Regions from separate parts of the Streptomyces sp. NPDC006516 genome, predicted to be linked through region 3. Evidence: predicted binding sites of a transcription regulator. Region 3 holds the regulator's gene; each other region holds the start of a gene.
What was found. Region 3 encodes HrcA, which represses chaperone genes, less so after heat shock. Its sites were predicted from a motif close to TTNGCACTCNGNNNNNCNGAGTGCNAA; they were not measured.

Region 1 (9,964 bases), on a different contig from region 3:
CGAGCTGTTCCCGGACGACGCCTGGTCGGCCGGCATGTTCTGGTCCGAGCTCGCCCACGCCCGCGGGCCGCGCGCCACCCACCGCTACGTCGTCGCGGAGGACCCCGCCGACGGCAGAGTGGTGGGTTACGCGGGCCTCGCCTCGGCGGGCGACCTCGCCGACGTCCAGACGATCGCGGTCAGCCGCGACCACTGGGGCGGCGGTCTCGGCTCCGAACTCCTGACCGACCTGCTCCGGTACGCCACCGCGTTCGAGTGCGGCGCGGTGCTCCTGGAGGTCCGGGTCGACAACACCCGCGCGCAGAAGCTCTACGAACGCTTCGGCTTCGAGCCCATCGGTTTCCGCCGGGGCTACTACCAGCCGGGGAACATCGACGCACTCGTCATGCGCCTGACCGTACAAGGAACAGAGACAGACTGATGGCTGACGAACCTCTCGTACTCGGTATCGAGACCTCCTGCGACGAGACGGGCGTCGGTATCGTGCGCGGGACGACACTCCTCGCCGACGCCGTGGCGTCGAGCGTCGACACCCACGCCCGGTTCGGCGGTGTCGTCCCCGAGATCGCCTCCCGCGCCCACCTGGAGTCGATGGTCCCCACCATCGAGCGCGCCCTGAAGACCGCCGGCATCAGCGCACGTGACCTCGACGGCATCGCCGTCACGGCCGGCCCCGGGCTCGCCGGGGCGCTGCTGGTCGGCGTATCGGCCGCCAAGGCATACGCGTACGCCCTGAACAAGCCGCTGTACGGGGTGAACCACCTGGCCTCGCACATCTGCGTCGACCAGCTGGAGCACGGCCCGCTGCCGGAGCCCACGATGGCCCTGCTGGTCAGCGGCGGGCACTCCTCCCTGCTGCTGGCCCCGGACATCACCAACGACGTACGGCCGCTCGGCGCGACCATCGACGACGCGGCGGGCGAGGCCTTCGACAAGATCGCCCGGGTGCTGGACCTCGGTTTCCCCGGCGGCCCGGTCATCGACCGGCTGGCCAGGGAGGGCGACCCGAAGGCGATCGCCTTCCCGCGCGGCCTCAGCGGCTCCCGCGACCCCGCGTACGACTTCTCGTTCTCCGGGCTCAAGACCTCCGTGGCCCGCTGGATCGAGGCGAAGCGCGCGGCCGGCGAGGAGGTGCCCGTCCGGGACGTGGCCGCTTCCTTCCAGGAGGCCGTGGTGGACGTCCTCACCCGCAAGGCCGTCCGCGCCTGCAAGGACGAGGGCGTCGACCACCTCATGATCGGCGGCGGCGTCGCGGCCAACTCGCGGCTGCGCGCGCTCGCGGAGGAGCGGTGTGAGAAGGCGGGTATCCGGCTGCGGGTCCCCAGGCCCGGCCTGTGCACCGACAACGGCGCGATGGTCGCCGCCCTGGGCGCGGAGATGGTGGCGCGCAACCGCCCGCACTCCGATCTGGACCTCTCCGCCGACTCCTCCCTCCCGGTCACGGAGACCCACGTCCCGGGTGCGCACAGCCACGACCACGACCATGTGCACGAGATCAGCAAGGACAACCTCTACTCATGACCGTCGCCCTGATGTGGGAGGCCCGCGCCACCGAGGGCCGGGGCGCGGAACTGCTGGAGTGGGCCAGGGCCCGGGCGGCCGAACTCGCCCGGGAGCCCCTGCGCAGCGAGCTGCTGCGCGCCCCGCAGGACCGGGTGCTCGTGCTGACCTGGTGGGACGCGGCCTACGACGAGGAGCTGCCGGAGCTCCCGGAGCCGGATGCGGCGATGGTCACGCGCGCCGTGCACCGGTGGCGTTTCGAGTCGCTCGGTCCGGCGAACGGCTGATCCGGGTCCGGGGGCAGGGCGGCGCGGAAGCCTGTTGGAAAGAAATTCGAGAAATCTTTCCGGACGTGTCGATCCGGACCTCTACCGTTCGACGCATGGGTGAGAGGCGGGGAACAGCCCCGCCTCCGGAGTCGAGGAGACACCATGCCGCGCTACCTGACGATGGTCCGGGTCGACGAGAACAACGCCCCGGCCGAGGGACCCAGCCAGGGACTGATGGAGCGCATGGGAGCGCTCATCGAGGAGATGACCAAGGCCGGTGTCCTGCTGGACACCGCGGGTCTCACCCCGACCTCCGAGGGCACCCGGGTCACCTGGTCGAACGGCGAGTTCACCGTCACCGACGGGCCGTTCACCGAGACCAAGGAAGTCGTCGGCGGCTACGCCCTCATCCAGGCCAAGGACAAGGCCGAGATCCTGGAGTGGACCAAGCGCTTCCTCGCGGTCCACGAGTCGTACTGGACGGTCACCTCTGAGATCCGTGAGATCGCGGAGAACTGACGGACCGACAGCAGGGCAGCGTCCGGGGCGGGCGGTGGATCTTGCCGCGCCCGCCCCCGGCTGCTCTCATGGGTGCCCGTGACAGCAACGAACAGCGCCGTCGAGGCCGTGTACCGCATCGAGTCGGCCAGGATCATCGCCGGCACGGCACGCATCGTGCGGGACGTGGCCATCGCCGAGGAGATCGCCCAGGACGCCCTGGTCGCCGCCCTGGAGCAGTGGCCGGAGACCGGCGTCCCCGAGCGGCCCGGCGCCTGGCTCATGACCACGGCCAAGCGGCGCGCGATCGACCTCGTACGCCGCAAGGAGACCTACGCCCGCAAGCTGGCGGAGGTCGGCCGGAGCCTGGAGGACGTGCCTCCGCCGGAGCCCGCCGACCCCGACGCCATCGACGACGACGTGCTCCGGCTGATCTTCACGTCCTGCCATCCGGTGCTCTCCACCGAGGCCCGTGTCGCTCTCACCCTGCGGCTGATCGGCGGCCTGAGCACGGACGAGATCGCCCGGGCCTTCCTGGCGGCCGAATCCACCGTCGCCCAGCGCATCGTCCGCGCCAAACGCGCCCTCGGGCGGGCGAACGTGCCCTTCGAGGTCCCGCGGGGCGCCGACCGGGACGACCGCCTCGGCTCGGTGCTGGAGGTCGTCTACCTCGTGTTCAACGAGGGGTACGCGGCGACCGCCGGGGACGACTGGCTGCGCCCCGCGCTCTGCGAGGACGCGCTGCGCCTGGCCCGGTTGCTGGCGGGGCTGATGGACCGGGAGCCGGAGGTCCACGGGCTGGCGGCCCTCCTGGAGCTCCAGGCCTCCCGCATCCGCGCGCGGACCGGGCCCGACGGCACGCCGCTCCTCCTGGAGGAACAGAACCGCGCCCGATGGGACCAGCTGCTGATCAGGCGCGGTTTCGCGGCTCTGGAACGGGCGTACGCGCCGGGCGCGGCCCCGGGCCCGTACGCGCTGCAGGCCGCGATCGCCGCCTGCCACGCCCGCGCCGTCCGGTACGAGGACACGGACTGGCGGACCGTCGCCACGCTGTACGGCCATCTGGCGAAGGCCGCTCCGTCACCGGTGGTCGAGCTGAACCGCGCGGTCGCCGTCTCCATGGCCGAGGGCCCGGCCGCGGGTCTGGCCCTGACGGACGCCCTGGCGCGGGAACCCACGATGGCCGGCTACCACCTGCTGCCGAGCGTGCGGGGCGATCTGCTGGAGCGCCTGGGACGTGACGTGGAGGCGCGGGAGGCCTTCGTGCGCGCGGCGGAGCTGACGCGTAACGCACGGGAGCGGGAGTTGCTGCTCACCCGTGCGCACCGTGTGTCCCGATGAGTTCCGCGGCCGGGGGCCGTCTACCTTTCACAGCGTCCTGAGACGCACCGGACCGCGCGAAGGAGAGACACCATGCAGAAGATCAAACCCTGTCTGTGGTTCGACGACCAGGCGGAGGAGGCCGCCGCCTTCTACGTCTCCGTCTTCGGCGGCGACTCCCGCATCGAGGGCGTCATGCGCAACACCGGCGCGGCGCCGGGGGAGGCCGGCTCGGTCCTGACGGTGGACTTCGTCCTCGCCGGCCAGGAGTACACGGGTCTCAACGGCGGTCCCCACTTCACCTTCTCCGAGGCCATCTCCCTCACCGTCGACTGCGAGTCGCAGGAAGAGGTGGATCACTTCTGGAAGGCGCTCACCGAGGGCGGCGAGGAGAGCCGGTGCGGATGGCTGAAGGACAGGTACGGCCTGTCCTGGCAGATCGTCCCGAGGGCGCTGCCCGAACTGCTCGCCGGCCCCGACCGGGCCAGGGCCGAGCGGGCGATGAAGGCGATGATGGGGATGCGGAAGCTGGATGTGCAGGCCCTGCTGGATGCCTGAACCGCCTGCCCCACGCGCGTGCGGAGGCGAGTGAACGGGCGCACCCTGGAAGCAGGAAATTCCGGGAGGTGGTGACCGTCATGATGGAGACAGCGGTCGGATGGCACGTCGAGCTGGAATTCGAGGAGGACACCCACCGCACCCGCGCGGCGGCTCTCGTACGGCTCAGTGACGGGACCGAGGTACGGGCCCATGGATACGCCAGTCGGCACCCGTCCGACGCGGAGCAGCCACGGGTGGGCGAGGAGATCGCCGGAGCCCGCGCGCTGAACGAACTGGCGATGAAGCTGCTGACGAAGGCGCACGACGAGATCGACGAGGCGTCCGGCCGTACGTCGTATCCGCTGACGTGAGGCGTGCGGCCCGGCCTCGTGCGGGGGCCCGGCCGGTGCGGGAGCTCGGTTAATGTCTGGGTCATGCCACCCCGAGCACCGCTCCCACCGCCGCCTCCGCCTGTGGAGATACGCACCTGGCCCGACCGTGAGGCGCTGCTGAGGGACCGGGCACTGATCCTCGGCGAGCTGGTGAAGATGTACATCGGCCCCTCGCGTCTGGGTCTGACGCTGATGTGGGCGGGGGTCGCCGCACTGGGCTGGTCCCTGGCCGGGGCGGCGTTCCTCATGTTCGAGGACGCGCCCGACGCGCTCGGCACGGTGCCGGGAGTGCTCTGCCTGGCGGTGGGCGCCTGCGTCCTGATTCCCGCGGTCGTCCTGATGACCGTCGGCGTCTCCAGAGACCTGCGGGTGCACCGGCTCCTCGTGGAGTGGGGCCGGCTGGACCGCGACCCCGGGAGGGACCTCCCGCTCCGGAGACCGGGGGCGAGCCTCGCCTGGCTGCTGGCGTCGTTCACGCTCTGCGCCGCGGGGCTGTTCGGCTGCCTGGTGGTCCCGGCGACCGCGAGGGCGGGCGAGGAGACGTACGGACTGGTGGCCTGGCTGGTGGGGCTCGGGTTCATCGCCTGGCTCACCGGACTGACCGGGCTGGTCAAGGCGTTCGCCCACCGCCGCTGGGTGCTGCGGGTGCTCGTCGGCCGTCCTGCCGGCGAACCACTGGTCAGGCTCGACGGCTGATCAGGGGCGGGCGGCCGGCTGTCCGACCAGCATCGTCGGCGCCCCGGCCACCCGGGTCATGAAGACGGTGGCCGCGTGCGGCCCCTGGAGCTTCATCCTGCGGCGCAGCTCCTCGGGTTCGACGGCGGAGCCGCGCTTCTTGACGGTCAGGACCCCTACCTGGCGCTCCCTCAGCAACGCCTTCAGCTTCTTCATGTTGAAGGGCAGCTGATCGGTGATCTCGTACGCGGTCGTGGCCTCGGAGTCGTATGCCGTGTCGCTCGTGACGTAGGCGATCGTCTCGTCGATCAGCCTGCCCTCGCACCGCTCTACCACGGCGGCCACCAGATGGGCGCGGATCACGGCGCCGTCCGGCTCGTACAGATACCGCCCCACGGGACCGACCGGCGGGGCGGGGAGCGGGCCCTCGGAGACGAGGGTGGCGCGCGACGGGAGCAGCGTCGCCCGGAAGGCGCCGGGCGTGAAGCCCTCACCGAACCAGAGCACGGCCTCCTTCACGTCGCCGCCGTCCGAGATCCACTCGGCCTCGGCCCGCGGTTCGATGGCCTCGTGGGGGACGCCGGGGGCGATCTTCAGCGCGGCGCGGGGAGCCTTGAGCGCGGCCCCGGTCGCCCAGGAGAGCGGTGGCGAGTAGGCCTCCGGGTCGAAGATCCTGCCGCGCCCGCCCCGCCGCGCCGGGTCGACGAAGACCGCGTCGTACGGGGAGGTGTCGATCTCCGTGACGTCGGCGCACCGCACCTCGACGAGCTCCTGGAGGCCGAGCGCTTCGGCGTTGGCACGGGCGACCTCGGCCGTGAGCGGGTCGCGGTCCACGGCCAGCACCGAGATGCCCGCCCTGGCCAGCGCGATCGCGTCGCCACCGATGCCGCAGCAGAGATCGGCGACGCTGCGTACCCCCTGTTCGGCGAACCGGCGGGCGCGGTAGGCCGCGACCGAGGTCCGGGTCGCCTGTTCCACGCCGTCAGGGGTGAAGAACATGCGGTGCGCGTCCGCCGCCCCGAACTTCGCCACCGCGCGCTGACGCAGCCGCGCCTGACCGAGTGCCGCGGACACGAGGGCCGCGGGGTGGGCGCGGCGCAGTCGGGTCGCGGTGGCCAGCTCCTGGGCGGGGTCGTGGTCGCGGAGTTCGTCGAGGAGGGCGGCGCCCTCGGGGGTGCGCAGGGCTGCGAAGGCGTCGAGCGGGTCGGCCTGGCCGGCGGGGGGAAGGGCGTTCACGCGTCCATTGTGAGCCAGCCGGGGGACGCACCGGGCCTCACGGAGGTGTCGCGGGAGGGGGTCCCGGCGCCGGTGGCAGGATGCGGCGCCATGCAGCTAGTAAGACAAAACGAAAATTCAGCCACGAAGCGGTGCAGAACGGCCGGTGTGGTCCTGGCCGGCCTGCTGGTGGCCGCCGCCGCGTCCGGGTGTGCCGACGGGGGGCGGGGGCGGGCGGCGGACCCGGGGAAGCCGGCTTCCCCGGCCGCCGGTCAGCCGGGTGCCGCGGCCCGGCCGGGAGCCGCGGCCGCCGAGGCGCGCGCCGAGCGGCTGAAGCGTCAGCAGGCCGCCCGTGCCGCCGCCGCGAAGAGATGGGGTCTGGCGAAGGTGCCGCTGGCCGCCCCGGAGCCACCGGCGGAGAAGCCCCGCATCACCACGCGTGAGGGATTCGAGGTGGAGGGAGGGGAGGCGCTGCCGCCGGTCTTCACCACCGTGCCCACCAAGGAGCGGATCGTCTTCCTGACGATGGACGACGGGGCGGAGAAGGACCCGGAACTGCTGCGGATGATGACGGAGCTGAAGATCCCGTACAGCGCCTTCCTCAGCGACTACGTGGTGAGCGAGAACTACGGCTACTTCAAGGACATGCAGGCCCGGGGCGTCACCCTCAGCAACCACACGCTCAACCACCGCTATCTCCCAGGGCTTTCGGCGGCGGAGCAGCGCCGGGAGATCTGCGGCGAGCAGGACAAGATCGAGAAGTACTTCGGGAAGCGGCCCACCCTCTTCCGCCCGCCGTACGGGAACTACAACGGCGACACCCTCCGAGTCGCCAAGTCCTGCGGCATCAAGGCCGTGCCCCTGTGGGCCGCCGAGGCGTTCCCCGACCACATGGAGTGGCGTGAGTGGGACCGGGACCTGCACCCCGGCGACATCGTCCTCACCCACTTCCGCGGGCGCGAGGACTGGGGCGGATCCATGACCGACATGATCCGCAACGTCATGAAGACGATCACGGACAAGGGGTACGCCGTGGCCCGGCTGGAGGACTACGTCTGAGCGCTGCGCGAGCCCGCCTGCCGGTACGCGCTGCCATTGCCGCCCCGGCTGTTCGGCTGCCGGTACGCGCGGCGTCCGCCGCCGGAACACCGCGGCCCTCTCCCGCGTTGTCCCGGGCGTGCGCCGGTCGCGAGACGCCACGCGCGGGTGGTGAATTGGCACTCCGCTTGACCGAGTGCTAATCGCCGCCATAGTCTCAGTGCTGGCACTCCCCGATGGAGAGTGCCAGCACAACTGCGCGACACGGCAGGTCCGGCACCCGCGACGACGGATCGACCTGGTCGCCACCCACAGACTGTTAAACCCCGTGAGATCTCCGAAGGGGGAGACCGGATCGTGTCGACCACCAGCTCCAAGGTTGCGATCAAGCCGCTCGAGGACCGCATTGTGGTCCAGCCGCTCGACGCCGAGCAGACCACGGCTTCCGGCCTGGTCATTCCGGACACCGCCAAGGAGAAGCCCCAGGAGGGCGTCGTCCTGGCCGTGGGCCCGGGCCGCTTCGAGAACGGCGAGCGCCTTCCGCTCGACGTCAAGACCGGCGATGTCGTTCTGTACAGTAAGTACGGCGGCACCGAGGTGAAGTACAACGGCGAGGAGTACCTCGTCCTCTCGGCTCGCGACGTTCTCGCGATCGTCGAGAAGTAATTCACCCACGTTTGCTTCTGTTCTGCGCCCCTGGCCCCCTGCGAGACAACTAGCCGGGCGGCGAGGGGCGCAGTTCGTTTGAGAGGACAGCTCAGCCCATGGCGAAGATTCTGAAGTTCGACGAGGACGCCCGTCGCGCCCTTGAGCGCGGCGTCAACAAGCTTGCCGACACGGTGAAGGTGACGATCGGTCCGAAGGGCCGCAACGTCGTCATCGACAAGAAGTTCGGTGCTCCCACCATCACCAACGACGGTGTCACCATCGCGCGCGAGGTCGAGCTCGACGACCCGTACGAGAACCTCGGTGCCCAGCTGGTGAAGGAGGTGGCGACCAAGACCAACGACGTAGCGGGTGACGGCACCACCACCGCCACCGTGCTCGCCCAGGCCCTCGTCCGCGAAGGCCTCCGCAACGTCGCCGCGGGCGCCTCCCCGGCCTCCCTGAAGAAGGGCATCGACGCCGCCGTCAAGGCCGTGTCCGAGGACCTCCTCGCGAGCGCGCGCCCGATCGACGACAAGGCCGACATCGCCGCCGTGGCCGCGCTCTCCGCGCAGGACCCGCAGGTCGGCGAGCTCATCGCGGACGCGATGGACAAGGTCGGCAAGGACGGCGTCATCACCGTCGAGGAGTCCAACACCTTCGGTCTGGACCTCGAGTTCACCGAGGGCATGGCCTTCGACAAGGGCTACCTCTCCCCGTACATGGTGACCGACCAGGAGCGTATGGAGGCCGTCCTCGACGACCCGTACATCCTGATCCACCAGGGCAAGATCGGCTCCATCCAGGAGCTGCTCCCGCTGCTGGAGAAGGTCATCCAGGCGGGTGGCTCCAAGCCGCTGCTGATCATCGCCGAGGACGTCGAGGGCGAGGCGCTCTCCACCCTCGTCGTCAACAAGATCCGTGGCACCTTCAACGCCGTCGCGGTGAAGGCCCCGGGCTTCGGTGACCGCCGCAAGGCCATGCTCGGCGACATCGCCACCCTCACCGGTGCGACCGTCATCGCCGAGGAGGTCGGCCTCAAGCTCGACCAGGCCGGTCTGGACGTGCTCGGCACGGCTCGCCGTGTCACCGTCTCCAAGGACGACACGACCATCGTCGACGGCGGCGGCGACTCCGCCGACGTCAAGGGCCGCGTCAACCAGATCAAGGCCGAGATCGAGTCCACGGACTCGGACTGGGACCGTGAGAAGCTCCAGGAGCGCCTCGCGAAGCTGGCCGGCGGCGTGTGCGTCATCCGCGTCGGTGCCGCCACCGAGGTGGAGCTCAAGGAGAAGAAGCACCGTCTGGAGGACGCCATCTCCGCGACCCGCGCCGCGGTCGAGGAGGGCATCGTCTCCGGTGGTGGCTCCGCTCTGGTCCACGCCGTCAAGGTCCTCGAGGGCAACCTCGGCAAGACCGGCGACGAGGCCACGGGTGTCGCGGTCGTGCGCCGCGCCGCCGTCGAGCCGCTGCGCTGGATCGCGGAGAACGCGGGCCTCGAGGGCTACGTCATCACCTCCAAGGTCTCCGAGCTCGACAAGGGTCAGGGCTTCAACGCCGCGACCGGCGAGTACGGCGACCTGGTGAAGGCCGGCGTCATCGACCCGGTCAAGGTCACCCGCTCCGCCCTGGAGAACGCCGCGTCCATCGCGTCGCTGCTGCTCACGACCGAGACCCTGGTCGTCGAGAAGCCGGCCGAGGAAGAGGCCGACGCCGGTCACGGCGGCCACGGCCACTCCCACTAGTACGCAGTACGGTTCCGTACGAACACCGAGGCCCGGTACCCCCGTCGCGGGGGTACCGGGCCTCGGTGTCTCACGCGGAGCTTCGCCTCCGGCCGAAACGGCAGGGCTACCTGGGGCCGTACGTCCG
Region 2 (9,964 bases), on a different contig from region 3:
TACGCGTCGGCGTGGACCCCCGCGTCGATGTCGAGCATCCGGACGCCGGGTTCGGACACGCCGCGCCGGACGGCCTCGCGGTCACCGTCGCTGAGGGCGGCGCACACCCACAGCTTGTCGTCGACGGCGCTGAGGCCGGAGACGAGCCCGCCGCCGCCCCGCTTCGATTCGAGCGTGCCGTCCTCCCGCAGTGCGTACGACACGGGGCCGCGGTTGGACGCGACGAGTACCTGGGCAGCGTGCTCGGAGACCATGTACCCGAACCTAGCCCGTTCGGGAACCCTCCAAACGTGATGTGTGTGCGGAGTGGCTCACGAAGAACCGTTACGCCGCGTTGCGTGAGGCGTACTCCGCGATCTCCCGCATCGGCGGCCTCTCCTGCGTGTCCACCGCATGGGTGTGCGCGACGAATCCGCCGGGCCCCCGCTCGAACTGGGTGATCTCGGGCCGTACGAGGGGTCCACGGGAGAGCCGCTGCTGCGCCGTGCGGTAGATCGTGGCGGCCATCCTGCCGAGGGCCTGGCCGTCCTGGTGGCGGTGTTTGCGTACGCCGACGTCGACCTGGGCCAGTGCGTCCAGGCCCACCGTGTGCAGCGCGTCCACGAGCAGGCCCAGCTCCACTCCGTAACCGACCGGGAAGGGGAGCTGCTCCAGCAGTGAGCGCCGCACGGCGTATTCGCCGCCCAGCGGCTGGACGAAGCCGGACAGGCTCGGCCAGTGCAGGTTGAGCAGGGGGCGTGCCACCAGTTCAGTGACCCGGCCGCCCTGGCCTGCGGCTTCGCCGAGCGGGCGGTCGTACATCGCCTTGACGAAGTGCACCGTGGGGTCGGTCAGCAGGGGGCCGACGGTGCCGGAGACGAAGTCCGCCGAGAAGTCCTTGAGGTCGGCGTCGACGAAGCAGACGATCTCCCCGCTGGTCACCAGCAGTGACCGCCACAGCACTTCGCCCTTGCCGGGGACGGCGGGTATCCGGGGGAGTACGGAGTCCCGGTGCACGACCCGGGCGCCGGCCCGGCGGGCGGCATCGGCGGTGCCGTCGGTGGAACCGGAGTCGATCACCACCAGCTCGTCGACCAGCCGGACCTTCTCCATCAGCTCGCGCCGGATCTCCTCGACGATCGCGCCGACCGTCGCCTCCTCGTTCAGCGCGGGCAGGACGACGCTGACGCGGGAGCGGTGCGGATTGCTCGCCCGCGCCGCCGTGAGACGGTCGAGCGGGCGGTCGGCGGCGGACCAGGAACGCCTGGTCAGCCAACATTCCACCTCTTCCAGCACGGTCGGTACTCCCTGTATGTGATCCATCTCGCGGTTCGGACGACTACCTCGATCGTCCGGTGCTTCGGTTACAGTCTTGAACAACGCGGAGGACCCTCGCATCTCGGGGTCGGTCCGCGGATAAACGCCCGGACCCACTGGTCCGGTGCCATAGCGCTCATCCAGAGGGACTGAGGGAACGGCCCGTTGAAGTCCCGGCAACCCTCCTGCCGACCGCGAGGTCACGGTGGGGAAGGTGCCAATTCCGTCTTGTGGCGAAATACGCCGCGAGGAAGATGAGGAGAAAGGGCCTCCGCCATCATGGCCGTGCAGACAGTTGCAGCCGACATCAATTCTTCCGCCGTGGACCTCGGTCCCGCCGCCGCGCTTTCCTGCCGCGAATGCGGCGAGCGTTTCGAGCTCGGTCCGATTTTCGCCTGCGCGTCCTGTTTCGGGCCGCTCGAAGTGGCGTACGACCTGCCGAGCGGCTCCCCCGAAGAGCTGAAGAAGCGCATTGCCGAGGGTCCGAACAACATCTGGCGCTACGCGCCGCTGCTGCCCGTCCCCTCCGATGTCGCGGACAAGCCCAACATCAACCCCGGCTTCACGAAGCTGGTCAAGGCCGACAACCTCGCCCGCGAGCTGGGCGTGACCGGCGGTCTGTACGTCAAGGACGACTCCGGCAACCCGACGCACTCCTTCAAGGACCGTGTCGTCGCGATCGCCGTCGAGGCCGCCCGCGCCTTCGGTTTCACCACGCTCTCCTGCTCCTCCACCGGCAACCTCGCCGGTGCGGTGGGTGCCGCCGCGGCCCGCGCCGGCTTCCGCTCCTGCGTGTTCATCCCGCACGACCTGGAGCAGGGCAAGGTCGTCATGGCCGCGGTGTACGGCGGCGAACTGGTCGGCATCGAGGGCAATTACGACGACGTCAACCGCTTCTGCTCGGAACTCATCGGGGACCCCCTCGGCGAGGGCTGGGGCTTCGTCAACGTCAACCTGCGGCCGTACTACGGCGAGGGCTCCAAGACCCTGGCGTACGAGATCTGCGAGCAGCTCGGCTGGCAGCTGCCCGACCAGCTCGTCATCCCGATCGCGTCCGGCTCCCAGCTCACGAAGATCGACAAGGGTCTCCAGGAGCTGATCAAGCTCGGCCTCGTCGAGGACAAGCCGTACAAGATCTTCGGTGCCCAGGCCGAGGGCTGCTCCCCGGTCTCCACCGCCTTCAAGGCGGGCCACGACGTCGTCCGGCCCCAGAAGCCGAACACCATCGCCAAGTCGCTGGCGATCGGCAACCCGGCCGACGGCCCGTACGTCCTGGACATCGCCCGGCGCACCGGCGGCGCCGTGGAGGACGTGAACGACGAGCAGGTCGTGGACGCGATCAAGCTGCTGGCCCGCACCGAGGGCATCTTCGCGGAGACCGCGGGCGGGGTGACGGTCGGTGTGACGAAGAAGCTGATCGACGCCGGCCTGCTCGACCCGTCCCTCACCACCGTCGTCCTCAACACCGGTGACGGCCTGAAGACGCTCGACGCGGTCGCTCCCACGACCGGCCTGTCGGCGACGATCCGGCCCAGCCTGGACGCGTTCCGGGACGCCGGCCTCGCCGCCGCCAACTGACCACCCGAGACCGAAGGAAGGCACCCACATGAGCGTCAAGGTCCGTATCCCCACCATCCTCCGCACCTACACGGGCGGTCAGGCCGAGGTCCCGGCGGAGGGGGCGACCCTCTCCGAGGTCATCGCGTCCCTGGAGCAGAACCACCCGGGGATCGGTGCCCGTGTCCTGGACGACCAGGGCAAGCTGCGCCGCTTCGTCAACGTCTACGTCAACGACGACGACGTGCGCTTCGAGGGCGGTCTGGACGCGGCCACGCCGGACGGCGCCGGCGTCTCGATCATCCCGGCCGTCGCCGGAGGCTGACGGACCGGGGCCGGGGGTCCCGACTGCGATGTGTGACCGGGGTGGCCCCCTCCGCGAGAGAAGCGGAGGGGGCCATTCTGCATGGTTGAGCACGGTACAGTTGGGGAAGCCCCCGCTGCCGCCCGTGCCACCCGCATATGAGAATGCGCCCGGCCGCGTCAAGAAGCAGCCAAAGTACGTGAGCTCCTTGCGCCATAAGTGGCCTTTGTCAGGCCCGAGTTGCCCAGGATCCTCACGAAATCCCCCCTTCCGGGCGTTCACGTGTGCCCAGAATTCTCGTCCGATTGACCTGTTGCAGAGGGCAGTTGGGCAGATACATTCGGCCGCGGTCGACGCGTTCCGGCGCACGCCACCCTCTCCTGTCGGAGGGTGAGTTCTGACCCGGGCCCGCGAAGTGCGGCGCTCGTGCAAGGGCCAGTAATAGGGGAGTTAGGCATGGCTCAGGGCACCGTCAAGTGGTTCAACGCGGAGAAGGGGTACGGCTTCATCGCGGTCGACGGTGGTGCGGATGTTTTCGTCCACTACAGCGCGATCCAGATGGACGGGTACCGCACCCTCGAAGAGGGTCAGCGAGTTGAATTCGAGATCTCGCAGGGCCAGAAGGGGCCGCAGGCGGACATGGTCAAGCTCGCCGTCGGCTGAGCTCGGCGCGGTCGGCCAACGACGCTACTCACACACGCGGGGCCCGTACTCCCACCGGGGTACGGGCCCCGCGTGCGTCCCCGTGCACCGCTCAGGGTCCCCGCGGTTGTCCACAACGGGAGAGACACGCTTGCACTCGCAGGGGTCGAGTGCTAATCATTGGCGTTAGCACTCTCCAGGTGAGAGTGACAGAACTTAGGACCGGGCCGGTGAGGCCCGCACGCTTGCCGGGGCAAGGAACCGGTGAGCACGCTGGCCGTCCGTCGCGGGCGCCTCTCGGTCCGGAGAAATCCACCCCTGTCCGGGAGGACCACTTCACATGGCCAAGATCATCGCGTTCGACGAGGAGGCACGGCGCGGTCTCGAGCGCGGGATGAACCAGCTCGCCGACGCCGTCAAGGTCACCCTCGGCCCCAAGGGCCGTAACGTCGTCCTCGAGAAGAAGTGGGGCGCGCCCACGATCACCAACGATGGTGTTTCCATCGCCAAGGAGATCGAGCTCGAGGACCCGTACGAGAAGATCGGTGCGGAGCTGGTCAAGGAGGTCGCCAAGAAGACGGACGACGTCGCCGGCGACGGTACGACCACCGCAACCGTTCTCGCCCAGGCGCTCGTCCGCGAGGGCCTGCGCAACGTCGCCGCCGGTGCCAACCCGATGGCCCTCAAGCGGGGCATCGAGAAGGCCGTCGAGGCCGTCTCCGCCGCTCTGCTGGAGCAGGCGAAGGACGTGGAGACCAAGGAGCAGATCGCTTCGACCGCCTCCATCTCCGCTGCCGACACCGAGATCGGCGCCAAGATCGCCGAGGCGATGGACAAGGTCGGCAAGGAAGGCGTCATCACCGTCGAGGAGTCCCAGACCTTCGGTCTGGAGCTGGAGCTCACCGAGGGTATGCGCTTCGACAAGGGCTACATCTCGGCGTACTTCGCCACCGACATGGAGCGCATGGAGTCGTCCTTCGACGACCCGTACATCCTGATCGTCAACTCCAAGATCAGCAACGTGAAGGACCTCCTTCCGCTGCTGGAGAAGGTCATGCAGTCGGGCAAGCCCCTGCTGATCATCGCGGAGGACGTCGAGGGCGAGGCTCTGTCGACGCTGGTCGTCAACAAGATCCGTGGCACCTTCAAGTCCGTCGCCGTCAAGGCTCCGGGCTTCGGTGACCGCCGCAAGGCCATGCTCGGCGACATCGCCATCCTCACCGGTGGCACCGTCATCTCCGAGGAGGTCGGTCTCAAGCTGGAGAACGCCGGCCTGGACCTGCTCGGCACCGCCCGCAAGGTCGTCATCACCAAGGACGAGACGACCATCGTCGACGGTGGCGGCGACAGCGACCAGGTTCAGGGTCGCGTCAAGCAGATCCGTGCCGAGATCGAGAACTCCGACTCGGACTACGACCGCGAGAAGCTCCAGGAGCGCCTCGCGAAGCTGGCCGGCGGCGTGGCCGTCATCAAGGCCGGCGCCGCCACCGAGGTGGAGCTCAAGGAGCGCAAGCACCGCATCGAGGACGCGGTGCGCAACGCCAAGGCCGCCGTCGAGGAGGGCATCGTCGCCGGTGGTGGCGTGGCTCTGCTCCAGGCCTCGGCCGTCTTCGAGAAGCTCGACCTGACCGGTGACGAGGCCACGGGCGCCAACGCCGTGAAGCTCGCGCTGGAGGCCCCGCTCAAGCAGATCGCCGTCAACGGTGGTCTCGAGGGTGGAGTCGTCGTCGAGAAGGTGCGCAACCTGCCGATCGGTCACGGCCTCAACGCCGCGACCGGCGAGTACGTCGACATGATCGCCGAGGGCATCATCGACCCGGCGAAGGTCACGCGCTCCGCCCTGCAGAACGCCGCGTCCATCGCCGCGCTCTTCCTCACCACCGAGGCCGTCATCGCCGACAAGCCGGAGAAGGCCTCCGCGGCCGCTCCGGGCGGCATGCCGGGCGGTGACATGGACTTCTGATCCTCGGATCGGAGCTCCACGCAGCCTCGGCTGCACCCGTAGTACGCGTACGACGCCGGCCCCCGGGAGAAATCCCGGGGGCCGGCGTCGTACGTCCGTGTCCTTGTCCAGGCGTGGGTGTTCCAGGTCGAAGTGGACCCGGGGGATGTTGCGCTTGGGGGACTTGGAGAAGTCGACGCCGCCCATGACGCAGGTCTTGTTCTCGCCCGCGATGTTGCGGGGCAGCTGTAGTCGCCCTGCGTGTAGGACTCCATGTAGGCGTCCCCATCTGCTTCGGCGTCCAGCTCGCGTGCTCCGTGCTCAGCGGCCACCGCGCGATGTCGTCGCTGCTGACGAGGGGCCGGAAGTCGATCTGCGCCTGGGCCGGCGTGCAGGCTCCGTTGGGCGAAGGGTGCTCGACCGACTGCGGTTCCGAGTTGACCTTCAGCGGGGCGTCGAGGATGTAGATCCCGTCGTCCTCCACGATCCGTACGCCGATGACGACGCCGATGATGAGGGTGAGGGCGGGGAGGGCTGAGGGTTTCCTCCCGGCTGGGCTCAGCGACGGCCCCGGGCCCACGCCGTCCTGTCCGAGCGGGGCACCAGGCCCGCCCGAACCGAGGCCATCCGCTCCTGCACCCCGTCGGTGGGTACGGCGCCGTGCGGACCTGTGGGCTCATGGGCGGCTTCGCCCCGGCACCCCGCGCAGAGTCCGCCCGCCAGGGCCTCGGGGCTGCCTGGCGCGCGGCACTCCCCGCATTCCAGCGTGAGCAGCGCCGTCCGCCTCTCCGGGGCCGGGCGGTGCGGCGGCAGCTTGTCGGCCAGCCGCCTGCGGATCAGTGAGGCCGCGTGATGCACGGGCACGGGGAGCCCGTCGGTCAGGGCGTGCAGCAGCTCGGCGTCCGTCGCGCCCCGCTCGAACCACTCGGCGACCTGCGGCTCCAGGCTCGCGCACTCCGCCGCCGACAGGCTCAGGGCGGCTGCGGTACGCCCCAGGGCGGCCAGCAGCACGAACGCCCGGGAGCGTGAGGGCCGGCGGGGCGTCTCCGGGGGCACGTCACCCCGGGCGAACGCGGCCCACCACTCGTCGTCCCGCGCGGTCCGTGAGAAGAACGTGCGGGTCACCCAGAGCATCACCTCGTCGGTGGCGACGCACTCGCTGCCCCGGCGCAGATGCCCGGCTGCCTGGAGCCTGTTGAGCGCGGTCCGCAGGGCGCACTGCCCGTACGGGAGGATCTTCGCCAGCGTCTTCACGGAGATGTCGGACCCGTCCGGCAGTCGGTCGATGTACGACGCGATGGCGGCCTCGCGCGGTGGCAGATGCCCGAAATCGTCAGCGGCTCGGGGGCGCTGGTCCGGGGCGGATCGCTTGCCGTAGCCCGGGTTGGCCATGGGGTGCGTGCGTCCGTGCTGGGGCGAGGGGGCGGCACTAAGCTGGGTGACAGTCATTTAGGTCGGGGCTTTCGATCTAGGTGGTCAGACCCCTGTCCGGTGTTGGCGCACCGGCGGGGGTCGTTCTGTGTCATTGCGCACGCTAGAGCGTCGTCACGATCCGTGGCAAGTCGGTCACGAAACGTCAGTCGTTCGTGGTGAGGAGGGGAGGGCGGGCGGGAAAAGGCCCTCCCAACCGATCCTCTGAAAGAGCGCTCGGACTCCAGGACTTGAGCTCCGGGGGTCAGCCTCCTCGCCCACGACGCCTTCTTTCGCTGCTGCTTCCTGATGACGGCCACGAGACGCAGGCTCGCCTTGGAACTGCGCCACGGGGCCCGCGCCGCATCGTGCGGCGGCGCGGATCCTACGAGGACATCCGGTCGAGTCCGAGCGGTGCGGGGGGCGGCAGAGGGGCTGCCGCCTCGGCGCGGAAGGACTGGAGGAGATAGCCGACGAGCCTCCGGGACGCGGCGGGTGCGTCGTCGCCGGCCCCCGCGATGGCCCCGCTGTTGGCCAGGATCAGCAGCGTGAAGTCCCGCAGGTCGAAGTCCGGGCGCAGTCGCCCGCTCTCCTTGGCCCGCCGGATCAGCAGGGCCAGGCCCTCCTCGGCGCGGTCACGCTCCACGGCGTACTCGGCGTGGTCCGGGAACTGGGAGAGGAACGCCTGGGTGAAGCCCCGCTCCGTCGCCTGCATCATGCAGACGTCCTCGACGACGGAGCAGAACCCGCGCCACGGGTCCGGATCGGCCAGCCCTTCGTGCAGGACACCCACGCAGTGGGCGAGCTGTTCGGCGAAGGCCTCGGACACCAGCGCGGCGCGTGTCGGGAAGCGCCGGTAGAGCGTGGCCACCCCGACCTTCGCACGCCGGGCGATCGCCGCCATGGGCACGTCGATCCCATGGAGGGCGTACGCCTCGCGGGCCGCGACGAGGATGCGCTCGCGGTTCTCCCGGGCATCGGAGCGCAGTGTCCCGGAGGCTTTCCGAGAGGTCTGATCAGGCATGTTTCTCACTTCGCTTCAAATGGACGGTGCCATCCACTTACCCGTTTAGCGTGGGACGTATGGACGACATGCGCGCAGCGCTCCACGACAGCTACGGCCCTCCCGAGGTGCTGTACGAAGCCCGGGTCCCCGTCCCGGAACTCCGACCGGGCGAGGTGTTGGTCCGTGTCCACGCGCTGAGCGTCAACGGCGGTGAGCTGTACGGCCGGGCCGGACGCGCCCGCCTGGTGACGGGCAGCCGTTTCCCCCTGCGTACGGGAATGGACTTCGCGGGGGAGATCGCCCGCGTGGACGGCGGGGTGAAGGGGCTGCACGAGGGGGATCGGGTGTGGGGCCTCCTGGGGCGCAGGTTCGGCAGCGCCGCGGAGTACGTCGCGGTCCGGCCCCGTCAGCTCTCCTACGCACCGGCGAACGTCTCGCTCGTCGAGGCCGCGTCGCTGCCCGCCGGGACGACAGCCATCACCGCGCTGGAGACCAAGGCCCGTCTGAAGGCGGGCGAGCGCCTGCTCGTGCGCGGCGCCGCCGGAGGGGTGGGCAGTGTCGCCGTACAGCTCGGCAAGGCGCTGGGGGCCCAGGTGACCGGGCTGGCCGGCGGGAAGAACCTCGACTTCGTACGGGAGCTGGGAGCCGACGCGGCATTCGACTACAGGACCACGGTCCCTGACGACCTGGGCCCCTTCGACGTCGTCCTGGACACGGTCGGCACCGAACACCGGGCCTTCCGGCGGCTCCTGGCTCCCGGCGGACGCATGGTCTCGATCGCCTTCGACATCGACCATCCGGCCGCGAGCCTCTCCTGTCTGCTCGCCTCCACCGTCCACGGACCGCGCCGGGTCCGCTTCTTCAGCGGGAACCCGAAGCACGACCTCTTCGCGAAGCTGGCCACCTACGTGGAGAGCGGCGCCATCCGCCCCGTCGTGGACACCGTCCACGAACTCTCCGACATCGCCGCCGCCCACCGGGCGCTGGAGGCGGGGGGTGTGCGGGGGAAGCATGTGGTGCGGGTGGTGTGACGTGCCCAGCCGGGCAGCCTCAAGCCGACTCCAGTGGCCCCGCCAGGTCGGCCAGGCCGTGCGCGTGCAGGTCGAACCGGTCCGTCGCGGTGGGTGGGTCCCCGCGGGGTGGGCGACGTAGGCGGTGCCGAGGCCGACCGCCTGTGCGCCGCGCAGGTCCCAGGCGTGCGCGGCGACCATCAGGAGCCGCTCGGCAGGCCCGCCGTACGCGGCCACGGCCGGCGGGTCGACCGCGGAGTCCCTCCAGCTCTGCCACGGAAACGCCTCCTCGGCGGGACGCGGGGCGGCTACGGCCGCTTGAGGCCGGCGACGAACGCGGACCAGGCTGCCGCCCGGAACACGAGCGCCGGGCCGTCCGTCATCTTGGAGTCGCGGACGGGGACGATGTGGGGGAGGCCGTCGGCGACTTCGAGGCAGTCGCCGCCACTGCCACCGCTGTAGGTGGACTTGCGCCAGGTGGCGACCTCGAGGCAGTTGCCGCCGCTTGCGTCGCTGTACGACGACTTGCGCCACGTGGCAGCGGAGAGGTCGTAGTCAGAGCTGCTGATCTTCATGAGCCTCATCCTCCGCCACGGACTGGACCAGAGCCAGGGACGCACCTGGGGATAGCGCGCTGGCCACCAACAGATCGTAGTTCAGTTCATGTGCGTGGACCGTCAGTGGTTCGTCCAGGAGCTGCCCTGACCCGAGGCTGTCCAGGTAGGCGAGCGGCGGAGCGTCCGCGAACGCCATCAGCTTGAGACCTCCACCCATTGCGGCATGCCCGCCCGCAGAGA
Region 3 (9,964 bases):
CCGAGCGGGGTCTCGTACCAGGAGGCCTCACCCGCCAGCTGACTGCGGTAGACCTCGACGGCACTGGGGTCGGCGACCGATGGCTGCGGCATGAAGAGGTTCACGCCGAAGGGCCGTCGGGTCATCCTCCGGAGCTGCTCGATCTCGTTGTACATCCCGTCCGCCGTCTTGTAGCCGGCGGCGAGGAACCCCATCCCACCGGCCTCGGAGACCGCGGCGGCCAGCTCCGGCCGGGAGACGCCTCCCGCCATCGGGGCCTGCACGATCGGGTAGCGGCAGAGATCGGTGAGGGGCGACGACATGACCGCATCGTGCCATGTCCGGCGGATCGTTCCGAATCAGCCCTTGTCCGCAGCGGGAACGCGGCGGCGGACACGGCGACGCCCGCCGGCTCCGTACCTGCGGACACGGCGACGCCCGCCGGTCCGGGGACCGGCGGGCGTCGGGGTGGCAGGGCTCAGCGGCCGTTGAACGCGTCCTTCAGGCGGGAGAACAGCCCCTGCTGCCCCGGCTGGAACTGGCCCGTGGGCCGCTCCTCGCCGCGCAGCTTGGCCAGCTCCCGCAGGAGGCGCTCCTGCTCGGGGTCCATCTTCGTCGGGGTCATGACCTCGACGTGCACGATGAGGTCGCCGCGCCCGCCACCACGCAGGTGCGTGATGCCGCGCCCGTGCAGCGGTACCGACTGGCCGGACTGGGTGCCCGGCCTGATGTCGATCTCCTCCAGGCCGTCCAGCGTCTCCAGCGGCACCTGGGTGCCGAGGGCCGCCGCCGTCATGGGGATGGTGACCGTGCAGTGCAGGTCGTCGCCGCGCCGCTGGAACACCGGGTGCGAGAGCTCGTGGATCTCGACGTACAGATCGCCGGCGGGGCCGCCGCCGGGGCCGACCTCGCCCTCGCCCGCGAGCTGGATCCGGGTGCCGTTGTCGACACCGGCGGGGATCTTCACGGTGAGGGTGCGCCGCGAGCGGATACGGCCGTCGCCGGCGCACTCGGGGCACGGGGTCGGTACGACGGTGCCGAAGCCCTGGCACTGCGGGCAGGGGCGCGAGGTCATGACCTGGCCGAGGAAGGACCTCGTGACCTGGGAGACCTCGCCACGGCCGCGGCACATGTCACAGGTCTGCGCGGAGGTGCCGGGTGCGGCCCCCTCACCACTGCAGGTCGTACAGACGACCGCGGTGTCGACCTGGATGTCCTTGGTCGTGCCGAAAGCCGCCTCGTTGAGGTCGATCTCCAGCCTGATCATGGCGTCCTGGCCGCGCCGGGTCCGCGAACGGGGCCCGCGCTGGGCCGCGTTGCCGAAGAACGCGTCCATGATGTCGCTGAAGTTGCCGAAGCCGCCGGCGCCGAAGCCACCGGCCCCGCCACCGCCGCCCGAGGCCGACAGCGGGTCGCCGCCGAGGTCGTAGACCTGCTTCTTCTGCGGGTCCGACAGCACCTCGTAGGCGGCGTTGATCTCCTTGAACCGCTCCTGGGTCTTGGGATCCGGGTTGACATCCGGGTGCAGCTCGCGGGCGAGCCTGCGGAATGCCTTCTTGATCTCGTCCTGAGATGCGTCGCGGCGCACGCCGAGTACGGCGTAGTAGTCCGTGGCCACTTACGACTCCGCCAGGATCTGTCCGACGTAACGTGCCACTGCGCGTACCGCTCCCATCGTTCCGGGGTAGTCCATGCGGGTCGGTCCGACCACGCCGAGTTTGGCGACTGCCTCGTCGCCCGAACCGTAGCCGACCGCGACGACGGACGTGGCGTTGAGGCCCTCATGGGCGTTCTCGTGCCCGATCCGTACGGTCATGCCCGAATCCGTTGCCTCACCGAGCAGCTTCAGCAGGACGACCTGCTCCTCCAATGCCTCCAGCACCGGCCGGATCATCACAGGGAAGTCGTGCCCGAAGCGGGTGAGGTTGGAGGTGCCGCCGATGATCAGCCGCTCCTCCGTCTCTTCGACCAGTGTCTCCAGGAGAACGGAGAGCACCGTGGACACGGTTCCACGGTCCTCGGTCTCGAAGGACTCCGGCAGATCCTGCACCAGCCGCGGGACGTCCGCGAAGCGCCGTCCGACGACCCGGCTGTTGAGCCGGGCCCGCAGATCCGCCAGAGACGTGTCACCGAACGGTGCAGGGCAGTCGATCATACGCTGTTCGACCCGGCCCGTGTCCGTGATCAGCACGAGCATCAGCCGTGCGGGAGCCAGGGACAGCAGCTCCACGTGCCGCACCGTGGACCGGGTCAGCGAGGGGTACTGCACGACGGCGACCTGCCGGGTCAGCTGCGCGAGCAGCCGGACCGTGCGGCCCACGACGTCGTCGAGGTCGACAGCGCCGTCGAGGAAATTCTGGATGGCCCGGCGCTCGGGCGACGACAGGGGCTTGACGCCCGCGAGCTTGTCGACGAAGAGCCGGTAGCCCTTGTCCGTCGGGATGCGCCCGGCGCTGGTGTGCGGCTGGGCGATGAAGCCCTCGTCCTCCAGCACCGCCATGTCGTTGCGGACGGTGGCCGGGGAGACCCCGAGGCTGTGCCGCTCCGTGAGCGCCTTGGAGCCGACGGGCTCCTCGGTGCCGACATAGTCCTGAACAATGGCGCGCAGCACTTCGAGTCTGCGTTCGCTGAGCACCGCGCACACCTCCAGCTGTGGTTCTCCGGCGTCTGCCTGGCACTCTGTGCGTTCGAGTGCCAGCGATCCCCCCGGTCAGTGTACGGGGGCAGGGTGGGCCGGAGGCAAGGGCGACCGGCCACGCTCTCACGCGACGGTGCAGGTCGTTGCCGATAGCGTCGTCGTATGGACGTCGCTTGGGAAGAGTTCGGCTGGGAGCGGTTGGGCAACGGTACGGGGCGGCGGCGCCTTCCCGTCTGGGACGCGACCGCCGCGCTGGTCGCCGGGGAGGACGGTGTGCTGCTCTACGACACCGGTTCGACGCTCCGGGAGGGTGTCGAGCTGCGGAGTCAGGCGGAGGCCATGCTGGGCCGGAGGGTGACGCATATCGCACTCAGCCATCCGCACTTCGACCACGTGCTGGGCACCGCCGCCTTCGCCGGGGCGGAGGTCTACGGGGCGGTCGGCACCGCCGCGCTCCTGGAGCGGGGCGCCGGGGAACTGCGGGCGGACGCGGTGCGGCACGGGATGAGCGAGGCGGACGCCGCGGCGGCCACGGACGCCCTGGTGGCGCCGCGGCACCAGGTGAGCGGCGAGTGGACGCTCGATCTCGGCGGCGGTCTCCAGGTGCTGCTGGCCAATGTGGGCCCCGGCCACAGCGGGCACGACCTCGCGGTGCTGGTGCCGGGCTCCCCCGTCGTGGTGCTCTGCGGCGATCTGGTCGAGGAGTCGGGCGAGCCGCAGGCCGGCCCGGACGCGGTCCCCTCGCACTGGCCTGCCGCACTGGACCGGCTGCTGGAGCTGGGCGGCGAGCAGGCTCTGTACGTCCCGGGGCACGGGGCCGTGGTGGACGCGGCGTTCGTACGGGCGCAACGCGATCAACTGGCCGCGCGCTTCGGCGTGTCGTGAAAGCGGCCCCGATTATCGTGCTGCCATGCGCAGCTACCAGCCGGACCTGACTCCGCCGTGGAAGAAGTCGGCCCCCGCCCCCGAGGTGCCCGCCGAGCCCGACCTGGTCGTCGAGGAGGCCGTCACCGGCTTCTGCGGGGCGGTCGTCCGGTGCGAGAAGACCGCCGAGGGCCCGACGGTGACGCTGGAGGACCGCTTCGGCAAGCACCGGGTGTTCCCGATGCAGCCGCGCGGCTTCCTGCTGGAGGGCGAGGTGGTCACCCTCGTACGCCCGTCGGCGGGCGGGCCCTCGCGTCCCTCCCGTACGGCGTCGGGCTCGGTGGCCGTCCCCGGGGCGCGGGCGCGGGTGGCGCGGGCGGGGCGGATCTACGTGGAGGGCCGGCACGACGCCGAGCTCGTCGAGCGGGTCTGGGGCGACGACCTGCGTATCGAGGGCGTGGTCGTGGAGTACCTGGAGGGGATCGACGACCTTCCGGCGATCGTGCGGGAGTTCGCCCCGGGTCCGGACGCCCGGCTCGGCGTCCTGGTCGACCATCTGGTGCCGGGGTCCAAGGAGTCCCGGATCGCCGCCCAGGTCACGGACGCGCACGTGCTGGTGGCGGGGCATCCGTACATCGACGTCTGGGAGGCCGTGAAACCCTCGTCGGTGGGCATCCCGGGCTGGCCGGTCGTGCCGCGCGGCCAGGACTGGAAGACGGGCGTCTGCCGGGCGCTGGGCTGGCCGGAGAACACGGGCGCGGCCTGGCAGCACATCCTGTCCAGGGTCGGCTCGTACAAGGACCTCGAACCGCAGCTGCTGGGCCGGGTCGAGGAACTGATCGACTTCGTCACCCTGCCGGGCTGACAGCCCCGCCCGAGGCCCTCTGAGGAGCCGTGCGGGGCCGTGGCCGCGCGCTCAGTCCACCAGGTCCCGGACCACGGCGTCGGCCAGCAGGCGGCCCCGCAGGGTGAGGACCGCGCGTCCCTCCGCGTACGGGCCGGGCTCCAGCAGGCCGTCCGCCACCGCGCGTCCGGCCGCCGCGAGCCCGGCGGGGGCGAGCAGCGACAGCGGGCAGCCCTCGACGAGGCGCAGTTCCAGCAGGATGCGCTCCACCCGCCTGTCCTCGTCGGCGAGGACCTCGCGGCCCGCTCCGGGGGAGCGCCCCTCGGCCAGGGCCTGGGCGTACGCCCCGGGGTGCTTCACGTTCCACCAGCGCACGCCACCGACGTGGCTGTGCGCCCCCGGTCCGGCGCCCCACCAGTCCGCCCCGCGCCAGTACAGCTCGTTGTGCAGGCAGCGGCCTTCGGGCGTACGGGACCAGTTCGACACCTCGTACCAGGAGAAGCCTGCCGCCGCCATGGCCTCGTCAGCGATCAGATAGCGGTCGGCGTGGACGTCGTCGTCCGTCATCGGGACCTTGCCGCGCCTGATGCGACGGGCCAGCTGGGTGCCTTCCTCGACGATCAGCGCGTACGCCGACACATGGTCGGGTCCCGCACCGATCGCCGCGTCGAGGGAGGCCCGCCAGTCGTCGTCGGACTCACCCGGTGTGCCGTAGATCAAGTCGAGGTTGACGTGCTCGAAACCGGCTTCACGGGCCTCGGCGACACAGGCCTCCGGCCTGCCCGGGGTGTGGGTGCGGTCGAGGATCTTCAGGACGTGCTGCCGGGCGCTCTGCATGCCGAAGGAGACCCGGTTGAAGCCGCCCTCCCGCAGGGCGGCCAGATACGCCGGGTCCACGGATTCCGGATTGGCCTCGGTGGTGATCTCCGCGTCCGGCGCCAGCCCGAACTCCTCACGGATCGCGGCGAGCATCCGGACGAGGTCGGCGGCGGGCAGCAGGGTCGGCGTACCGCCTCCGACGAAGACCGTACGGACCGGCCGGGGGTCGTCGCCGAGCACCTTGCGGGCCTGGCGGACCTCCTGGATCAGGTGGGCGGCGTAGTTGTCGCGGGACGCCAGGGCACCGCCCGAGCCGCGCAGCTCGGTCGCGGTGTAGGTGTTGAAGTCGCAGTACCCGCAGCGGGTGGCGCAGTAGGGCACATGCAGGTAGAAGCCGAGCGGACGGTCTGCGGCGCCTTCCAGGGCATGGCGGGGCAGCGCCCCGTCGTCGGGCACGGGTTCACCATCGGGCAGTACGGAAGGCATACCGTCCATTGTCACTCGCCGCCGGAGCTGCCCCGGACCGCCGCATGGCGGGCACGGTCCCAGGGTTCGGTCACCCGGGCCCTGGCCTCGGGCCCGGGGCTGCGGGCCGTGGCCTCGGGCTGCGGGCCCCGGGCCGTGCTGCCCGCCTCAGCGCCCGGCCGTCGGCCCCTCGTGCCGTGGTCCCCGCTCAGTCGACCTGGAGCACGAGCATGGCCAGGTCGTCGTCGGGCGGGCGCTCGGCGAAGGCGTGGACGGCCCGCTTGATCCGGTCGGCTATCCCGGCGGCCGGCAGCCCCGCGCAGTCGGCGAGGGCCCGTGCGAGGCCGTCGCCGTCGTCGAACATCAGCCGCCCCGAGCGCCGCTCCGTCACGCCGTCGGTGACACAGAGGAGGCTGTCCCCCGGTGCCAGCTCGAAGCTCTGGCTCTCGTACGCCACGTCGTCGACGACCCCGAGCAGGACCTGCGGTTCGGCGGCGGGCCGCACGGTCCCGTCGGGGCGCAGCAGCAGCGGGAGCGGGTGGCCCGCGCTCGCCACGGTGCAGCGCACCCCACCGCCCGGGAGCGGCACGAGGTCGCCGTACAGCAGGGAGAGGAAGCGGGACTGGGAGCCGTCCTGGTTCTGCCCGTCCCCCTGGATCTGCTGACCGCCCGCCGCGGCGACCATGAGTGCGGCGGCTTCCGCGGCCTCCATGGCGTCGTCCAGGAGGAGCCGGTTGAGCCGGTCGAGGACCTCTCCGACCCGGAAGCCCTCCCGGGACAGCAGACGCAGCCACGGGCGGGCCAGACCGGTGACGACGGCGGCTTCGGGGCCGCTGCCCTGTACGTCGCCGAGCACGAAGCACCAGCGTCCGCCGGGGCAGGGGAAGAGGTCGTAGAAGTCGCCGCCGACGACACCGTCGTCCCCCGGCTCGTACACCAGGGCGCTCGTGACGCCGGGTATGTCGGCGACCTTGGTGGGCAGCAGACCGCGCTGGAGGATGCGGCTGATGGTGGCCTGCCGGGTGTAGGCGCGCGCGGCGCCCACGGCGAGGCCGACCCTGCGTACGAAGTCCGCCAGGAGGGCGGCGACCTCGTCGGGGATGTGGTCGGCGCCCTCACGGCCCACCAGGACCGCTCCGAGCGTGCGCCCGCCCGACACGATGCGGTGGGCCAGCGCGGCACCTGAGCCCTTGCCGCGTTCCGCCGCCTCGGGCCACGGCAGGGGCACGGGCCCGGTCCCGACACTCCCGGGTAAGCGGAGCGGCTCCTTCTCCAGCGCCGGGCGCAGCAGCTCGGCCCGCTCCTCGTCACGGTGCCAGACACCGGCGAGCCTGGGGACGGCGGCCGGGCCGCCCGCCTCGCTCTCCAGCCATATCGCGCACCAGTCGGCGAGCCGGGGCACGAGGAGCGGGCCCGCCGTCGACGCGACGAGGTCCTCGTCGAGCTGACCGGCGAGCAGGCCGGACGCCTCGGCCAGGAAGGAGAGTCCGCCGCCCCCGGCCCATCCGGCGTCGTCGCGCTCGGCGGACCCGGCTGGGGCGGGTGTCCCGCCGGCGGGCAGGCCGCGCCTGCGGGCGGACGCCTCGGCCCGCGTCGCGTCGGGCAGTCCGTACCGGTCGTCGCCCGGGAGCCGGGCCCAGACGGTCTTGAGGCCGGTGCGATAGGTGATGCCCCAGGACTCGGCGAGGGTGGCGACGAGCTGCAGCCCCCGGCCGTACTCCGCGGGATCGGGCCGTTCCGCGCGGCTGTCGCGCACCGACCGGGCCGGGTGGTGGTCGGTGATCTCCAGCACCAGCGCGGCCGGCTCGGGTCCGGCCGAGTCCTCCAGCCTGAGGAGCAGCTCGACCGTCGTACCGGCGTGCACGACCGCGTTGGTCACCAGCTCGCTGGCCACGGTCAGCGCGTCGTCGGTGAGCCGCTCGCCGAACTCACCGGCGCTGGGCAGACCGTGACCGGTCCAGTCGGCGAGGGCGGCCCGGACGAATCTGCGCGCCGCGGACGACGCCTGCGGGATCCCCGGCAGGCTCGTGCGGGCGACCGCAGGCGTGCCGTCGCCCTGACCGGCGACGACGGTGCCGGGACGGTGAACGACGTCCCGCTGCAAGGGAATGGGCCCCACGGTGCGGCTCCTGACGGTCTCGCGAAACACCGCTGACGTTCTACGACAGAGTGACAGACCGGGCGCACCTATAAGCACCGAGTGACGGAAGTGGCCGGAGTCGAACGGAAACGAACGGGGCCGGCAGGCGCTCCCGCGCCCACCGGCCCCGCATCCACGCTCCGGGCTGTCACGCCTCCCGGGAGCCCGCGTACATGTCCTCGATCAGGTCCTTGTACTCCCGCTCGACGACCGGCCGCTTCAGCTTGAGGCTCGGCGTCAGCTCGCCGTGCTCGATGTCGAGGTCGCGCGGCAGCAGCCGGAACTTCTTGATGGTCTGCCAGCGCTGCAGGCCCTCGTTGAGCCGCTGCACATAGCCCTCGATGAGCTCCACGGCCTGCGGGGAGGCCACCACGTCGGCGTAGGGCTTGCCGCCGAGACCGTTCTCCTCGGCCCAGCCGAGGATGGTCGCCTCGTCGAGCGCGATGAGGGCCGTGCAGAAGTTCCGGTCGGCGCCGTGCACCAGGATGTTCGAGACGAAGGGGCACACCGCCTTGAACTGACCTTCGACCTCGGCCGGGGCGATGTACTTGCCGCCGGACGTCTTGATCAGGTCCTTCTTGCGGTCGGTGATCCGCAGGTAGCCGTCCTCGGACAGCTCGCCGATGTCACCGGTGTGGAACCAGCCGTCGGACTCCAGCACCTCGGCGGTCTTCTCGGGCAGCCGGTGGTAGCCCTCCATCAGGCCGGGGCCGCGCAGCAGGATCTCGCCGTCGTCCGCGATCCGGACCTCGGTGCCGGGGAGCGGCTTGCCGACGGTGCCGGTGCGGTACGCCTCGCCAGGGTTGACGAAGGAGGCGGCGCTGGACTCCGTGAGGCCGTAGCCCTCCAGGATGTGGATGCCGGCGCCGGCGAAGAAGAGGCCGATGTCGGGCGCCAGGGCGGCGGATCCGGAGATGCAGGCGCGGAGCCGGCCGCCGAAGGCCTCGCGGATCTTCGCGTAGACGAGGGTGTCGGCGACCTTGTGCTTGGCGGCCAGGGCGAAGGGGACGGATGCCTTGCCGGTGCGGCGGAAGTTGTCCTGCGAGACCTTCGCGTGCTCGCGGGCGACTCCGGCGGCCCACTGGAAGATCTTGTACTTGGCTCCGCCGCCGGCCCGCGCCTTGGCGGCGACCCCGTTGTAGACCTTCTCGAAGATGCGGGGGACGGCTGCCATGTAGGTCGGCTGGACCACCGGGAGGTTCTCGATGATCTTGTCGACCCGTCCGTCGACGGCCGTGACGTGACCGACCTCGATCTGGCCGGAGGTGAGCACCTTGCCGAAGACGTGGGCGAGCGGCAGCCAGAGGTACTGGACGTCGTCCGGGTTGATCATCCCGGTGGACACGGTCGCCTTGGCCATGTACGACCAGTTGTCGTGCGGCAGCCGCACACCCTTGGGGCGGCCGGTGGTGCCCGAGGTGTAGATCAGCGTCGCCAGCTGGTCCGCGGTGATGGCGGAGACCCGGTCGGTGATCGCGTCCGGGTTCTTCACCAGGTACTCGGCGCCCCTGGTCTCCAGCTCGGCCAGGGTGAGGAGCCAGCCCTCGGGGTCGTCATCGGCGGGCTCGACGCCGGCCGGGTCGATGACGACGACGTGCGCCAGCTCGGGCAGCCGCGCCCTGTTCTCGCGGGCCTTCGCCAGCTGGGCGGCGTCCTCGGCGACCAGTACACGGCTCTCGGAGTCGGCCAGGATGAAGGCGGACTCCTCGGTGTTCGTCGAGGGGTAGATAGTCGTGGTGGCGGCGCCCGCGCACATCACACCGAGGTCGATGAGAATCCATTCGACACGGGTGGAGGAGGCGAGCGCGACCCGCTCCTCCGGCCGGACGCCGAGCGCGATCAGACCGGCCGCGACGGCGTGGACCCGCTCGGCGGCCTGCGCCCAGGTCAGCGACTTCCATTCGTCCGGGCCCTGGCCCGAGGCGGCCGGCACCGGGTAGCGGTAGGCCTCACCGTCCGGGGTGGCCGCCACGCGGTCGATGAAGAGAGTCGCCACGGAGGGCGGTCGGCTATCGATCAAGGTCTGTGTGTCGCTCACGACGTCCTCCGGGCCTGCGGCATTGCTACGACCGGCTTCTTGGTGCTGCTTGTTCTTCCTGCTTCTCGTTCCCGCTCGGCCTGTCTTGTTTAACTGGCGAGTAACTAACGGGGTGGTGATCAGACTAAAGGGCCCGGGACCGTCTGGTAAGAGGCAACAGGCCGCCGCTTCATAACG

Region 1: a site for HrcA is predicted at 7,624-7,650, ahead of groES (co-chaperone GroES). Genes of this name have one in related genera too.
Region 2: a site for HrcA is predicted at 3,950-3,976, ahead of groL (chaperonin GroEL). Genes of this name have one in related genera too.

Annotation. Positions count from the first base shown of each region.
Region 1 covers NZ_JBEXPD010000002.1:451,979-461,942, forward strand. Annotated here, with positions in the region: gene rimI (ribosomal protein S18-alanine N-acetyltransferase) at 1-421, shown strand, start outside; gene tsaD (tRNA (adenosine(37)-N6)-threonylcarbamoyltransferase complex transferase subunit TsaD) at 421-1,521, shown strand; gene ABZY45_RS08285 (hypothetical protein) at 1,518-1,787, shown strand; gene ABZY45_RS08290 (YciI family protein) at 1,932-2,288, shown strand; gene ABZY45_RS08295 (DUF6596 domain-containing protein) at 2,367-3,608, shown strand; gene ABZY45_RS08300 (VOC family protein) at 3,681-4,145, shown strand; gene ABZY45_RS08305 (DUF1876 domain-containing protein) at 4,226-4,498, shown strand; gene ABZY45_RS08310 (hypothetical protein) at 4,562-5,215, shown strand; gene ABZY45_RS08315 (methyltransferase domain-containing protein) at 5,216-6,430, opposite strand; gene ABZY45_RS08320 (polysaccharide deacetylase family protein) at 6,521-7,468, shown strand; gene groES (co-chaperone GroES) at 7,805-8,113, shown strand; gene groL (chaperonin GroEL) at 8,212-9,837, shown strand; gene ABZY45_RS08335 (SDR family oxidoreductase) at 9,944-9,964, opposite strand, start outside.
Region 2 covers NZ_JBEXPD010000002.1:143,983-153,946, forward strand. Annotated here, with positions in the region: gene ABZY45_RS06700 (trehalose-6-phosphate synthase) at 1-254, opposite strand, end outside; gene ABZY45_RS06705 (glucosyl-3-phosphoglycerate synthase) at 325-1,275, opposite strand; SAM riboswitch class I at 1,430-1,557, shown strand; gene thrC (threonine synthase) at 1,576-2,874, shown strand; gene ABZY45_RS06715 (MoaD/ThiS family protein) at 2,903-3,178, shown strand; gene ABZY45_RS06720 (cold-shock protein) at 3,614-3,820, shown strand; gene groL (chaperonin GroEL) at 4,140-5,762, shown strand; gene ABZY45_RS06730 (hypothetical protein) at 6,300-7,190, opposite strand; gene ABZY45_RS06735 (helix-turn-helix domain-containing protein) at 7,537-8,175, opposite strand; gene ABZY45_RS06740 (NAD(P)-dependent alcohol dehydrogenase) at 8,235-9,188, shown strand; partial or broken gene ABZY45_RS06745 (haloacid dehalogenase type II) at 9,208-9,392, opposite strand; gene ABZY45_RS06750 (DUF397 domain-containing protein) at 9,476-9,742, opposite strand; gene ABZY45_RS06755 (helix-turn-helix transcriptional regulator) at 9,723-9,964, opposite strand, start outside.
Region 3 covers NZ_JBEXPD010000001.1:539,821-549,784, reverse strand. Annotated here, with positions in the region: gene ABZY45_RS02330 (nitronate monooxygenase) at 1-302, opposite strand, end outside; gene dnaJ (molecular chaperone DnaJ) at 458-1,597, opposite strand; gene hrcA (heat-inducible transcriptional repressor HrcA) at 1,598-2,614, opposite strand; gene ABZY45_RS02315 (MBL fold metallo-hydrolase) at 2,780-3,502, shown strand; gene ABZY45_RS02310 (DUF3097 domain-containing protein) at 3,528-4,346, shown strand; gene hemW (radical SAM family heme chaperone HemW) at 4,398-5,630, opposite strand; gene ABZY45_RS02300 (SpoIIE family protein phosphatase) at 5,818-7,728, opposite strand; gene ABZY45_RS02295 (AMP-binding protein) at 7,898-9,787, opposite strand.